DNA from 2 places in the Clostridium algidicarnis genome. Region 1 is predicted to be linked to the other one. Evidence: a T-box and tRNA genes for the amino acid it is inferred to sense, from the RefSeq annotation. Region 1 holds a T-box; the other holds one or more tRNA genes.
The links. A T-box is a leader RNA that pairs with one kind of tRNA and senses whether it is charged. The one in region 1 lies ahead of BV55_RS0103925 (glycine--tRNA ligase), so its partner is inferred to be a tRNA-Gly.
Positions count from the first base shown of each region.

Region 1 (6,224 bases):
TTTTTATATATTCCTCAAACTCCTTGAATTTTTTCTTAGACATAACCTACCTCCAATTTAATAATAAGCCCTGTATTTTATATAACAAATTTTATATTTTAAAATATTACATCATGATAACATTTGTGTTTAAAATGATTCTATCATATTAATTAAAATAAGTTAAGAATTTGTAGCTTATATAATAGTAATTTGTGTTCATTTCTAATAATATATAGGTATAATTAATGTGTAAAGGTGGATTAAATATGGATAAAGAATTTAAAGGATATTACCGGTCACCAATTGGCATAATAGAAATATTAGCTAAAGATAAAGGCATATTTTCAATTAACTTCGTTGACAACTTAAGCGAATCTGTAACTAATGATTTAATTTTAAATTGTATTACTCAACTTGATGATTATTTTAAAGGGCTTAGAAAAGACTTCGATATAGATATGTTTTATAACAAAGGCACTCCTTTTCAGATAAAGGTTTGGAATGCATTAAAAACTATACCTTATGGATGCACTTGTAGCTATAAAGAAATAGCATATAAAATTGAAAATGAAAAGGCTGTTAGAGCCGTAGGTGGTGCTAACAATAAAAATAACCTTGCTATTATAATTCCCTGCCATAGGGTTATAGGTAGTAATGGTAATCTTATAGGGTATAACGGTGGGCTTTGGAAAAAGGAATGGCTTTTAAATCATGAAGGTAAATTCAAAAACTTATTATGATTTACTAAATAAAGACACCCTTAAATTAAATACAAAGACTGCTTAATTAATAGTTATTTATGAAATCTAATAAAATAAAAGACAAGTAAGGCTATAAAAATAACCCTACTTGCCTTTTAAGTATTTATATTGATTTAAATACAAATTAAAACTTCATCTTTAACTTTATAAATTCTGATAGTTCATCTATATTCATTCTTACCTGTTTCATTGTATCTCTATCTCTTATAGTAACAGTGTCATCTTCAAGAGTTTGGAAGTCTACTGTAATACAGTATGGTGTTCCTATTTCGTCTTCTCTTCTATATCTCTTACCTATACTTCCTGCTTCATCATAATCCACATTAAATTCTTCTCTTAATTTAGAATAAACTTCTGTAGATTTTTCAGAAAGCTTTTTACTAAGGGGTAACACTGCAGCTTTAAAAGGTGCTAAAGCTGGATGCAGGTGTAATACTGTCCTTACATCTCCACCTTCTAATTCCTCTTCTTCATAAGCTTCAGAAAGAAATGCTAATACAACTCTATCTGCTCCTAATGAAGGTTCTATGCAGTAAGGCACATATTTTTCATTTGTAGTAGGATCTAAATAACTCATATCTTCTCCTGAATTATCTGCATGTTTTTTCAAGTCATAATCTGTTCTATCTGCTATACCCCAAAGTTCGCCCCATCCAAATGGAAACAGGTATTCTATATCTGATGTAGCTTTACTATAAAATGAAAGTTCCTCTTTAGCATGATCTCTCATTCTTAAATTGTCTTTTCCCATTCCTAAATTTAATAGGAAGTTCCAGCAATAATCTCTCCAATATTCAAACCATTCTAAATCAGTACCTGGCTTACAAAAGAATTCCAATTCCATTTGTTCAAATTCTCTAGTTCTAAAAGTAAAGTTTCCAGGTGTTATCTCATTTCTAAAGGACTTACCTATTTGGCCTATACCAAATGGTATCTTTTTTCTTGAGGTTCTTTGTACATTTTTAAAGTTAACAAATATACCTTGAGCTGTTTCTGGTCTTAAATATATTTCTGATTTAGCATCTTCTGTTACTCCTTGAAAGGTTTTAAACATAAGGTTAAACTTTCTTATATCTGTAAAGTTTTTCTTTGCACATTTTGGACAATGTATGTCATTGCTATCAATGTACTCTTTTAATTCTTCGTTACTCCAACCATCAGCTGAAGCTACCTCTGCTCCATTTTCTGTCATATGATCTTCAACTAACTTATCTGCTCTAAATCTTGATTTGCATTCCTTACAATCCATGAGAGGATCAGAAAACCCGCCAATATGCCCTGAAGCAATCCACACTTCGTTATTCATAAGTATTGCACAGTCTACTCCAACATTATAAGGATTTCCCTGTACAAACTTTTGCCACCAAGCCTTTTTAACATTATTTTTAAGTTCTACGCCTAAAGGACCATAATCCCAAGAATTTGCAAGTCCTCCATATATCTCTGATCCTGGATATACAAATCCTCTTCCCTTACAAAGTCCTACAACTTTATCCATTGTTTTTTCAAACGTCATATAAGTTACCTCCTATTTATTATTAAAAATGGGTAATAAAAAAAGCCTTACCTAAAAGGGACGAAATATTTTCCGCGGTTCCACCCTTATTGGCAATAGCCCTACTTTAAAATGTAGTATCACTCAAAAGCTCCTTTCACTTTATTACAATAATGGTTTGCACCTTGTACCATCTCTCTAAAAAGTAATTAAAGTTACTATTCTTTATCATTGTGAAATTGTATTAAATTATTAATATCATACCAATGTCTATTTTTGAAGACCTTTAGTATATATGTAATTAATATATTAAAAAAATGGCTCCGCGAAGAGGATTCGAACCTCCAACCTATCGGTTAACAGCCGAGTGCTCCACCATTGAGCTATCGCGGAATATCATTACACTATCATTATATCAATTTATTTTTAAAATGCAACATATTTTTTAAAACTTTTTTTATAAAAAACAAGTTCTAAAAAATTATTTACATTTAGAACTTGTTTTATATCTTTTGTTAATTTTGTGGCTTCATTGTTGGGAATAATATAACGTCTCTTATAGAATGTGAATCTGTAAGAAACATTACTATCCTATCTATTCCTATTCCAAGTCCACCTGTAGGAGGCATTCCTGTTTCTAATGCGCTCATAAATTCTTCGTCTATTACGTAAGCTTCATCATCCCCAAGCTCTCTTTCTTTAGCTTGTTGATTAAATCTATCTCTTTGAACTATAGGATCATTTAATTCTGAGTAAGCATTACATATTTCTCTTCCATATATGAATCCTTCGAATCTTTCTGTATATTCTGGGTTTCCTCTCTTTTTCTTAGTAAGAGGTGAGATTTCTACAGGGTAATCACACACAAAAGTTGGTTGTATCAATTTTTCTTCTGCATATTCCTCAAATAAAGCATTTAATACATCTGCTTTAGTACAATCTTCTATTTCTTTTTTAAATTGCAAATGTTTTTCTTTAGCTATTGCTATTGCTTCTTCATTAGTTTTAATCTCGTTAAAATCTATATTTGCATATTCCTTAACTAAATCTACCATAGTAGCTCTTCTCCATGGTGGAGTAAGATTTATTTCTGTACCTTCGTAATTAACTACAGTTTTTTCATGAACCTTCTCACATGCATAAGCAACAAGGTTTTCTGTAAGTTCCATAATATCGTTATAATCTGCATAAGCTTCATATAATTCTATCATTGTAAATTCTGGGTTATGTCTTACATCAATTCCTTCATTTCTAAAGTTCTTACCCATATCGTAAACTTTTTCAAATCCTGCAACTATACATCTTTTTAAATATAGCTCTGTTGCTATTCTAAGATACATATCCATATCTAAAGCATTATGATGGGTTGAAAACGGTCTTGCAGCTGCTCCACCAGCAATAGGTGATAATATAGGTGTTTCAACTTCCAAGAATCCTCTATTATCTAGAAACTCTCTTATAGATTTTATTATTTTAGATCTCATTATAAACGTTTCTTTTACTTTTGGATTTGTTATTATATCAACTTCTCTTTGTCTATATCTTAAATCTGGATCTTTTAAACCATGCCACTTTTCTGGTAGTGGCTTTAAAGATTTACAAATTAATTGGTACTCTGAAACCTTAACACTTATTTCTTCTGTCCTTGTTTTGAAAACTTCACCAGTTACACTTATTAAATCTCCAATATCTAAAGATTTAAACTCTTTATGTTTTTCTTCACCTAATATATCTATTTTAATGAATAACTGAATTCTGCCATCTTTATCATGAATATCTGCAAAACCCGCTTTGCCTTGAACCCTTTTTGACATAAGTCTACCCGCAAGCTTTACTTCTTTTCCTTCTAATGTATCATAGTTGTCCTTAATCTGTAATGAAGTATGAGTTCTTTCAACTCTATAAACATCAAATGGATCCTTCCCATTTGATTGTAATTCTAATAGTTTTTCTCTTCTTAATGCTTCCTGCTCACCATACTTTTCTTCAAGTTCATTAATATTAACTTCTTCATTTGCCATTGGCTATCCCTCCATTAATCTTTGTTTAATCTCTTCTTATATTAAGTACCTCAAACTTACTTACACCTTCTGGAACATTTACTTCGATAATTTCCCCAACCTTTTTACCTACTAAAGAACTCCCTACAGGTGACTCATTAGATATCTTAAATTCCATAGGATCCGCTTCAGCTGACCCTACTATAGTATACTCTACTTCTTCATCAAATTCATAATCTTTAACCTTTACTATAGACCCAACAGATACAGCATCTGTAGTAATTTCATTTTCATCAATAACAGAAGCATTTTTTAGCATGTTTTCTAGTTGAAGAATTCTTCCTTCAACAAATGCTTGTTCATTCTTAGCTTCATCGTATTCTGAGTTTTCACTCAAATCTCCATAACCTAAAGCTACCTTTATCTTTTCTGTTATGTCTTTTCTTCTAACTGTCTTTAAGTGTTCTAATTCTTGCTCTAATTTTTTAACTCCCTCATAAGTCATTATATATTTCCTTGCCTCGTTCATTTTTTTCTCCCCTTTTAATTTAAATATATTTATATTTATATTTATACTCTATTATTAATAAAAGCTTGATTTATATATAAGTCAAGCACATTCTAATAATTATAAATCAGCTAAAATGTATTTGTCAACATACCCTTTTAAGCTATATATCTATTAGGTTTTCATTAAATTTTATTTTATGCATAAATACTCCATTATACCTTAAAGCACTTTCTACATCTTTTCCTTGCATTTGGCTCAGTATAGCTCCTATAAGCTCTGGAGATACATCACTTGAAAGTTCATTCCATTGGGTTTTAAATGATATGTCATTTATTACTGTGCCTTTTAATTTAAAAGATAAATCTCGATTGTTAATATACCATATATTATCACAATATTCATAACTTTTTTCCTTAGTACTTATAATAAAATCACATAATTTTAAAGCATATTTCTCATCACTAGTTACCTCTGGTGAAACTCCAAAGTTTGATATTATATTTTGTTGTATTTTTAAAGTTTCTTTTGTGTTCTTTGATAACAGTATTATATGTCTACAACTTTTAGAAACTTCTTTTAATATACCATATACTTTAGGATCTGAGGCTTCGTCTATTAATATAGTGCTATTTTTTAAAGATTTATTAGTTTTTCTAAGAATTAATTTTATGCTCTTAACTACACTATATGAAAAGAGTTCTTTTTGAAAGTCATTGGTAAAATAATAATCATATTCTCTAATACCTTTTGGACTTATAATAAAATCATTGCTTTTCATTTTATTTGTTACATTTTTTATATTATTTACGTAAGATACGTGGTGTTTATTTTGAGGTAACCTGCCACAATATATATTTAAATCTATTTCCTTAACATAAATTTTCTTATCTATACTACATTTCATTTTATCTGTAATTTTAGAAAATAGAGTTGATTTATCATAAGGAGTACCTCTTTTTTGAATACTTATATTTAATATATCTATCATAAGATTCACCTCATAATATTTATATTCTATATTTATTCAGCTCTTCTATATTTATGTATCTTTTAAACTTTCTTTATATCTTTGCAATATATCTATAACTTCCTTTGACCCTTTACATATATTAACATCGTTTTTTATATCTGTACAGTTCTTTAATCCTTTAATATATAGCGCTATATGCTTTCTCATTTCTCTTACTGCTTTTTCCTCTTTATCATATTCTAGTGACTTTTCATAATGTTGTATACATAAATCAACCTTCTCTAAAGGGGTTGGATTTATAACATCTTTTCCATTTAGCATGTCTTTTATCTCATTAAATATCCATGGGTTCCCAAGTGCTCCTCTAGCTACCATAACCCCATCACATCTGGATAGTTCTATAAGTTCTCTAGCATTATTTGCCGAGAAGACATCTCCATTTCCTATTACAGGAATAGATAATGCGCTTTTAACCTCTTTTATGATATTCCAATCTGCTTTACCT
Region 1 is NZ_JNLN01000001.1:779,148-785,371, forward strand. It holds gene murD (UDP-N-acetylmuramoyl-L-alanine--D-glutamate ligase) at 1-43, opposite strand, end outside; gene BV55_RS0103920 (methylated-DNA--[protein]-cysteine S-methyltransferase) at 249-722, shown strand; gene BV55_RS0103925 (glycine--tRNA ligase) at 868-2,259, opposite strand; T-box leader at 2,313-2,479, opposite strand; tRNA gene BV55_RS0103930 (tRNA-Asn) at 2,557-2,631, opposite strand; gene lysS (lysine--tRNA ligase) at 2,754-4,259, opposite strand; gene greA (transcription elongation factor GreA) at 4,285-4,767, opposite strand; gene BV55_RS0103945 (hypothetical protein) at 4,910-5,737, opposite strand; gene dusB (tRNA dihydrouridine synthase DusB) at 5,789-6,224, opposite strand, start outside.

Region 2 (6,224 bases), 1.7 Mb from region 1:
TAATAGCCAAATTTTTGTGGCAGATAACCTAAAATACCTCTATACTCTTCATCTAAAGCTATAATATCAGTGCCTTCATAAAGAATTTCACCCTTAGTTTGGAATATAAGTGTAGTAAGAAGCTTTATTAAAGTAGTTTTTCCAGCTCCATTAGGAGCAAGTAATCCATAAACCCCATTTTTAAATTCTAGATTTATATCCTCTAAAACAATATAATCATCAAAACTTTTAGTTAAATTATTGATTGTAAGCATTTTTAAATTTCTCCTCTCTTAACCTTTATAAGCTTTCTTAAATTCTTTATATATATTAATGCCGTTATAAAAGTGATTATTAGATGAATATATAAGGGTATTTCATCTAATAATTTTATAGGTTTATTAGTAACATCAAGTACCATTAGCATAGGTAAACATAACCATAATGACATTATTAAGTACTTATATGACCTACCTTTAAAATTTATTAAAACTAATATATATAATGTAGAAAATATAAACAAGGCTGATATGGACACTATTATAATCTCCATCACATTGAAATTTCTTTTTACCAAAAACATCATAACTACAATCAAGGTGTTTATAACCATAGCTACTATGCTAAAAATAAACATTCTTATAGCTGTGATATTATAAAAGTTATATTTACAAGTAGCCTGAAGTTCGTAAATTCCATGAACTCTACTACTTATAAAACTATAGGAACAAATAAAAAAGTAAAAGATAGGAGAAGTAGAAAAGGTGTAAACTTTGAGCCTATAATCAAAATATATTTCACCGCTGTTACTCGTATTAAATTGTAAACCAAAGAAGCTAAAGGCTAACACTAAAAGTATAATAATAAATATTAACTCACTTTTATCATGAAATATATATTTAAAACCTAATTCCTTTCTAATAGCTTTCAAATAGGAAAAGAAACCCTCTTTTCCTTTTAAACCTTTGTCTAAAATTTCATCCATATTGATTTCTAAATCACTCATTATGAGTTTCCTCCATATACATTATTCTAATCTTTTTTAGCATGCTATAATACTTCGTTTTTACAGTAGATTCATTTAAATCCAAAGCATTTCCTATATCTTTAAAGGTCATATCAGCAAAAATCTTCATTCTAAAAATTTGCTGAAGATTAGCTTCAAAATTATTAACTATAACTAAAATATCTTTTACTTTTTCTCGTTTTATAAAATCATCCTCTATATCCCCTTTAGCCTTAAGTTCTATGCAATCTATAGTCGTTGAGCTTGTCCATTGTTTATAGTTTTTTGACCTATAGTAGTCAATTATTTTATTACTAGCTATCTTATATATCCAAGTTCTAAAAGAACATCTTTCCACATTATAATTGTCTATAGACCTAATCATACTAATAAAAATCTCTTGGGTTATATCTGCCGCTAATTGTCTACAGGAGGTTTGCTTAAAGACATAGCCATAAATTTCACTATAATAGCCTTTAATAAGTATATTGGCAGATTCTCTGTGGCCTTTTTTTTGAATGTTTTTTATAAGCTTCAGTTCATGGTCTAGCATCTTTACCTCCTTTTATAAATCTACTGTATATATATATTTATTTGTTTATTACCGGTACATACTAGTATTCGTAATCCCTTTAAAAATAGTTTTAAAAAACTTATATTTTCTTATCTTTTTGTTTTGATATATTATAAAACCCTATCACCTTTATTATAAAGGCACTACGCTATCATTTACCATCATTAGCCTTAGAGAATTTATTAATAGATGCGATATTCGTGATACAACAAAAAAAGCCCTTGAAATCAAGGACTTTACATTGTATCACAATATAAGTGATTTTATGGAGGCGCCACCCGGATTTGAACCGGGGAATAAAGGTTTTGCAGACCTTTGCCTTACCACTTGGCTATAGCGCCTTATTGGAGCGGAAGATGGGATTCGAACCCACGACGTTCACCTTGGGAAGGTGACGCTCTACCACTGAGCCACTCCCGCAACATATTTTTTTTTGGTGGCTAGACCAGGAATCGAACCAGGGACACGAGGATTTTCAGTCCTCTGCTCTACCGACTGAGCTATCCAGCCACTTTATGGCGACCCAGAAGGGACTCGAACCCTCGACCTCCGGCGTGACAGGCCGGCACTCTAACCAACTGAGCTACTAGGCCATAAATTAGAATTCCTAATTAGAGTAAAGTTTAAACTTTATCAAAAACTTAGAATTCTAGTCCAATATCGTCACTATATAAAACTTAGTCTTAAAAGACTTATGTATAAATATAGTAGATATAGGATAAAAATAAAATGGTGGGCACAACAGGGCTCGAACCTGTGACCCTCTGCTTGTAAGGCAGATGCTCTCCCAGCTGAGCTATGCGCCCTCAACCATTTTTATTATAATACTATTATTAAAGGTTGTCAATATATAATTTTACAGTTTTCTATTTCTGATCTATTTTTGTATTTATGGATATATTTATAGATTCACGTTCTATATTTATGTATAAATTATGATAACTTTATAAGTTTATTGTTTTGTACATATATATAAGATATAAATATATCTTATATATATGAAACATAACTGCTTTTGTGATTATATATTTTGTAGTAATTCTCCTATATCTTCATGTTTGAATAAATATGTTTTATTACAAAAGTGACATTTAAGCTCTTCTGTTTTTCCATCATCATATATTTCTTCTAAGTCTTTCCTTCCAATACTAATTAATGCTTTTTCCACTCTTTCTCTAGAGCAATCACAATTAAATTTTGGTGTAAGAGAATCAATAATTTTTAAATCCATGTCTTCAAATATATATTTAATTATCTCTTCAATGTTCATACCTTTTGATAACATTTCTGTTATTGAATCTATTTCTTCTAACCTATATGTTAGAAGGTCCGCTACAAGTTCATCCGCCCCTGGCATCATTTGTATTATAAATCCACCGGAAGCTTTTATACTGTAGTCAGTATCTACTAATACCCCTAAAGCCACAGCAGAGGGTGTTTGTTCTGAAACTGTAAAGTAATAAGCTAGGTCATCTCCTACCTCACCTGTATATATAGGCACTTGTCCTACATAGGGTTCTTTAAGCCCTAGGTCTCTTATTACTGTAAGATTACCATTTTTACCTATAGCTGACCCTACATCTAATTTTCCTTTATCGTTAAGAGGAATATCAATATTAGGGTTCCCTATATATCCTTTAACAGTTCCATCACTATAAGCTGTAACTGTTAAACTTTCAGCAGGTCCCCCTCCTGACATTTGAAGAGTTAATTTATCTTCCTTTGATTTTGACATTACTCCCATAAGTGTCCCTGCAGTTAAAAGTCTACCAAGGGCTGCTGCTGCTGTAGGCGTACAATTATGTATTTTTGTAGCCTCATCTACAAGATTCGTAGTACTTGCAGCTATTATTCTTATCATACCATCTTTTGCTATACCTCTAATCAATCTATCTTCCATTTTGTTCCTCCATATTCTTTTTAACTACATATACTATTCTTTCTGTGTAGTCATCTATTTTTTTTGTTGAATAACAATCTAGCTTGTCCTTTACCATTAAATTAGCATTATGAAGCATCTCTTCTATTTTTGAATCGCTATAAGCCCTTTCAAAATGAGTTTCCTCAAATCTTTCATAAAAATTATCCTTTTTTAAGAAAAATGTAAGGTACATATCTAGTATGTCTTCTTCAAAACTATTTTCCCATGTATAAAATATATCTTCTTCATCATATACAAATGTATTGTTTCCTAAAACATTACTTAACTTATAATACGAATTTATGTCAAAAATAAATATTCCACCTTCATTAAGATGCTTATATATGTTATTAAAGAACCTTTGAAGATCTCCCTCTTCTATAATATAGTTCACTGCATCTAAGGTGCAGGTAATAAGATCAAATTTATGCTTAAGGTTTAGATCACACATATCTTGACATATTATCGTTGGCTTCAAGTTTTTATCTTTAAACTTGTTAAAAGTTTCCGATAACATAGATGATGAGTAGTCAACAAGCCAGGTATATTTAAATTTAGGGGATATAATCAGTGATAAATTGCCTGTTCCGCAACCCACATCAAGATAATCCCCTTTGTTTATATTTAATTTTTCTACCACTTCCATTATTTTATCCGAAAATAAGTTATAGTCTACATCTTCCTTTATAAGTTTATCATAAACTTCGGACATCTTTGTGTAACTCTCCATATTCATGCGTTATTTAAAACTTATATAATATATAAAAATTAATACTTATTCTAATTATTATATAATCTAGGTTTTATTATAACTCCTCCCCATCTATCTTTTTATATTTAATCAATACTACAAACAATTTATTTAAGTAAGTCTTATCATCTGTATTATATAAAATCATATTAATCATTATCATATATAATTTGTTATTTAGTCAACTACATTTTAATATTTTATCTTTTTATTTCTTCAACCTTTCTAATATCTTATCTTTTTCTAGGTTTTCCAGTATTTCTTTATTAGTGGGTATTTTCATTTCTTTTTTTCTTTTAGTCATTATACCACCTATTCTACCAGTTTCTTCTGAGGTAAGTGATGACCAGCCTAATGATGTAACTTTATTTTTAAGACCTAGCTCTTCTGCTATTTCATATTTTAATTTTTCTCTTAACTTTTCTGCAGTGCTAAGTTCTTTGTTAGATTTTATTTTTGATTTTATAACCTTTTTCAATTCAGGTTTTCCCATATGATATCTCCCCTTTTAAGTATATATTTTCTATATTAGCTTTTCCCAATACAAAAAATATATTCATAACGGAATTTACCTTAACCTATACTTTATATGCTACTAAAATTAACTGTCAAAGTGTACAAATAGCATTAAAATCAAAAGAAAGTATATATTTTTATCACTATTAACTATATAATGTAATATAAAGAAAGTATAAAAGATATATCTTTTATATAAATAAATATAAAAAGTGAGGGATCTTTATGGCGTTATTCAAAGGCTCTGGAGTAGCTATTGTTACACCATTTAATGAAAAAGGCGTAGATTTTGATAAATTAAAGGAATTACTAGAATGGCATGTAGATTCTAATACAGATGCCATAATTATTTGTGGCACTACTGGTGAAGCTTCGACTATGTCTACCTTAGAAAAAAAAGAAGTTATAAAATTTACAGTAGATACTATAAATAAGAGAATTCCTGTTATTGCAGGTACAGGTACTAACGATACAAAAGCTTCCATAGAAATGAGTAAATGGGCTGAATCAATAGGTGTAGATGGCCTTTTGGTTATAACACCTTATTACAACAAAACTAGTAACAAAGGTCTTATAGCTCATTTCACTGCTATTTCCAATGCGGTGAATACACCTATAATACTTTATAACGTTCCTAGCAGGACTGGTATGAATATCTCACCTACTACATTATTAGAACTTGCAAAACTTAAAAATGTGGTTGCAATTAAAGAAGCTAGTGGTGATATTTCTCAAGTAGCTAAATATAAGGCTCTTTGCAAAGATAAAATAGATATTTATTCTGGAAATGACGATCAAATAATACCTATATTGTCATTAGGAGGCATAGGTGTAATATCAGTTTTAGCTAATATAATTCCAAAAGATGTACATGATATGTGTCATCTATATCTAGAAGGTAAGGTAGATGAGGCTTTAAGTTTTCAGCTTAATTCCTTAGATTTAACTAACTCTTTATTTATAGAAACAAACCCTATTCCAGTAAAAACTGCCCTTAATTTAATGGGCCTGAATGTAGGAGATTTAAGATTACCTCTATGTTCTATGGATGACAATAATTTAAAAACTTTAGAAAATGAAATGCATAAATATGGTTTGTTGAAATAAGGAGAGATTTTATGGTTAAATTAATACTAAATGGTTGTAATGGCAAAATGGGCAAAGTGGTTACTAGCTGCCTAAGCGACTTTAAAAATATTGATCTCGTTGCAGGTATAGATAAAAATGATTCTAAGTGTTCTTATCCTGTATTTTCTAGTATTGAGGATTGTAATATTACTGCCGATGTAATACTAGACTTTTCTAGGAAAGAAGCCTTAAAGTATATTCTTAAATATTCAAGGTCAAAAAAAATGGCTTTAGTTTTATGCACTACAGGATACTCAAAGGAAGATATTGATTTAATAAATGAATATAGTAACTATATTCCTATATTTAGATCTGCTAATATGAGTATAGGCATAAATGTAATAAATAA
Region 2 is NZ_JNLN01000001.1:2,472,017-2,478,240, reverse strand. It holds gene BV55_RS0111800 (ATP-binding cassette domain-containing protein) at 1-254, opposite strand, end outside; gene BV55_RS0111795 (hypothetical protein) at 257-985, opposite strand; gene BV55_RS0111790 (RNA polymerase sigma factor) at 978-1,538, opposite strand; tRNA gene BV55_RS0111785 (tRNA-Cys) at 1,826-1,900, opposite strand; tRNA gene BV55_RS0111780 (tRNA-Gly) at 1,905-1,979, opposite strand; tRNA gene BV55_RS0111775 (tRNA-Phe) at 1,994-2,069, opposite strand; tRNA gene BV55_RS0111770 (tRNA-Asp) at 2,076-2,152, opposite strand; tRNA gene BV55_RS0111765 (tRNA-Val) at 2,290-2,365, opposite strand; gene hslO (Hsp33 family molecular chaperone HslO) at 2,581-3,459, opposite strand; gene BV55_RS0111755 (class I SAM-dependent DNA methyltransferase) at 3,449-4,192, opposite strand; gene BV55_RS0111750 (alpha/beta-type small acid-soluble spore protein) at 4,440-4,724, opposite strand; gene dapA (4-hydroxy-tetrahydrodipicolinate synthase) at 4,973-5,854, shown strand; gene dapB (4-hydroxy-tetrahydrodipicolinate reductase) at 5,866-6,224, shown strand, end outside.
Region 2: it encodes a tRNA-Gly, which carries the amino acid that the T-box ahead of BV55_RS0103925 (glycine--tRNA ligase) is inferred to sense. The anticodon was not compared.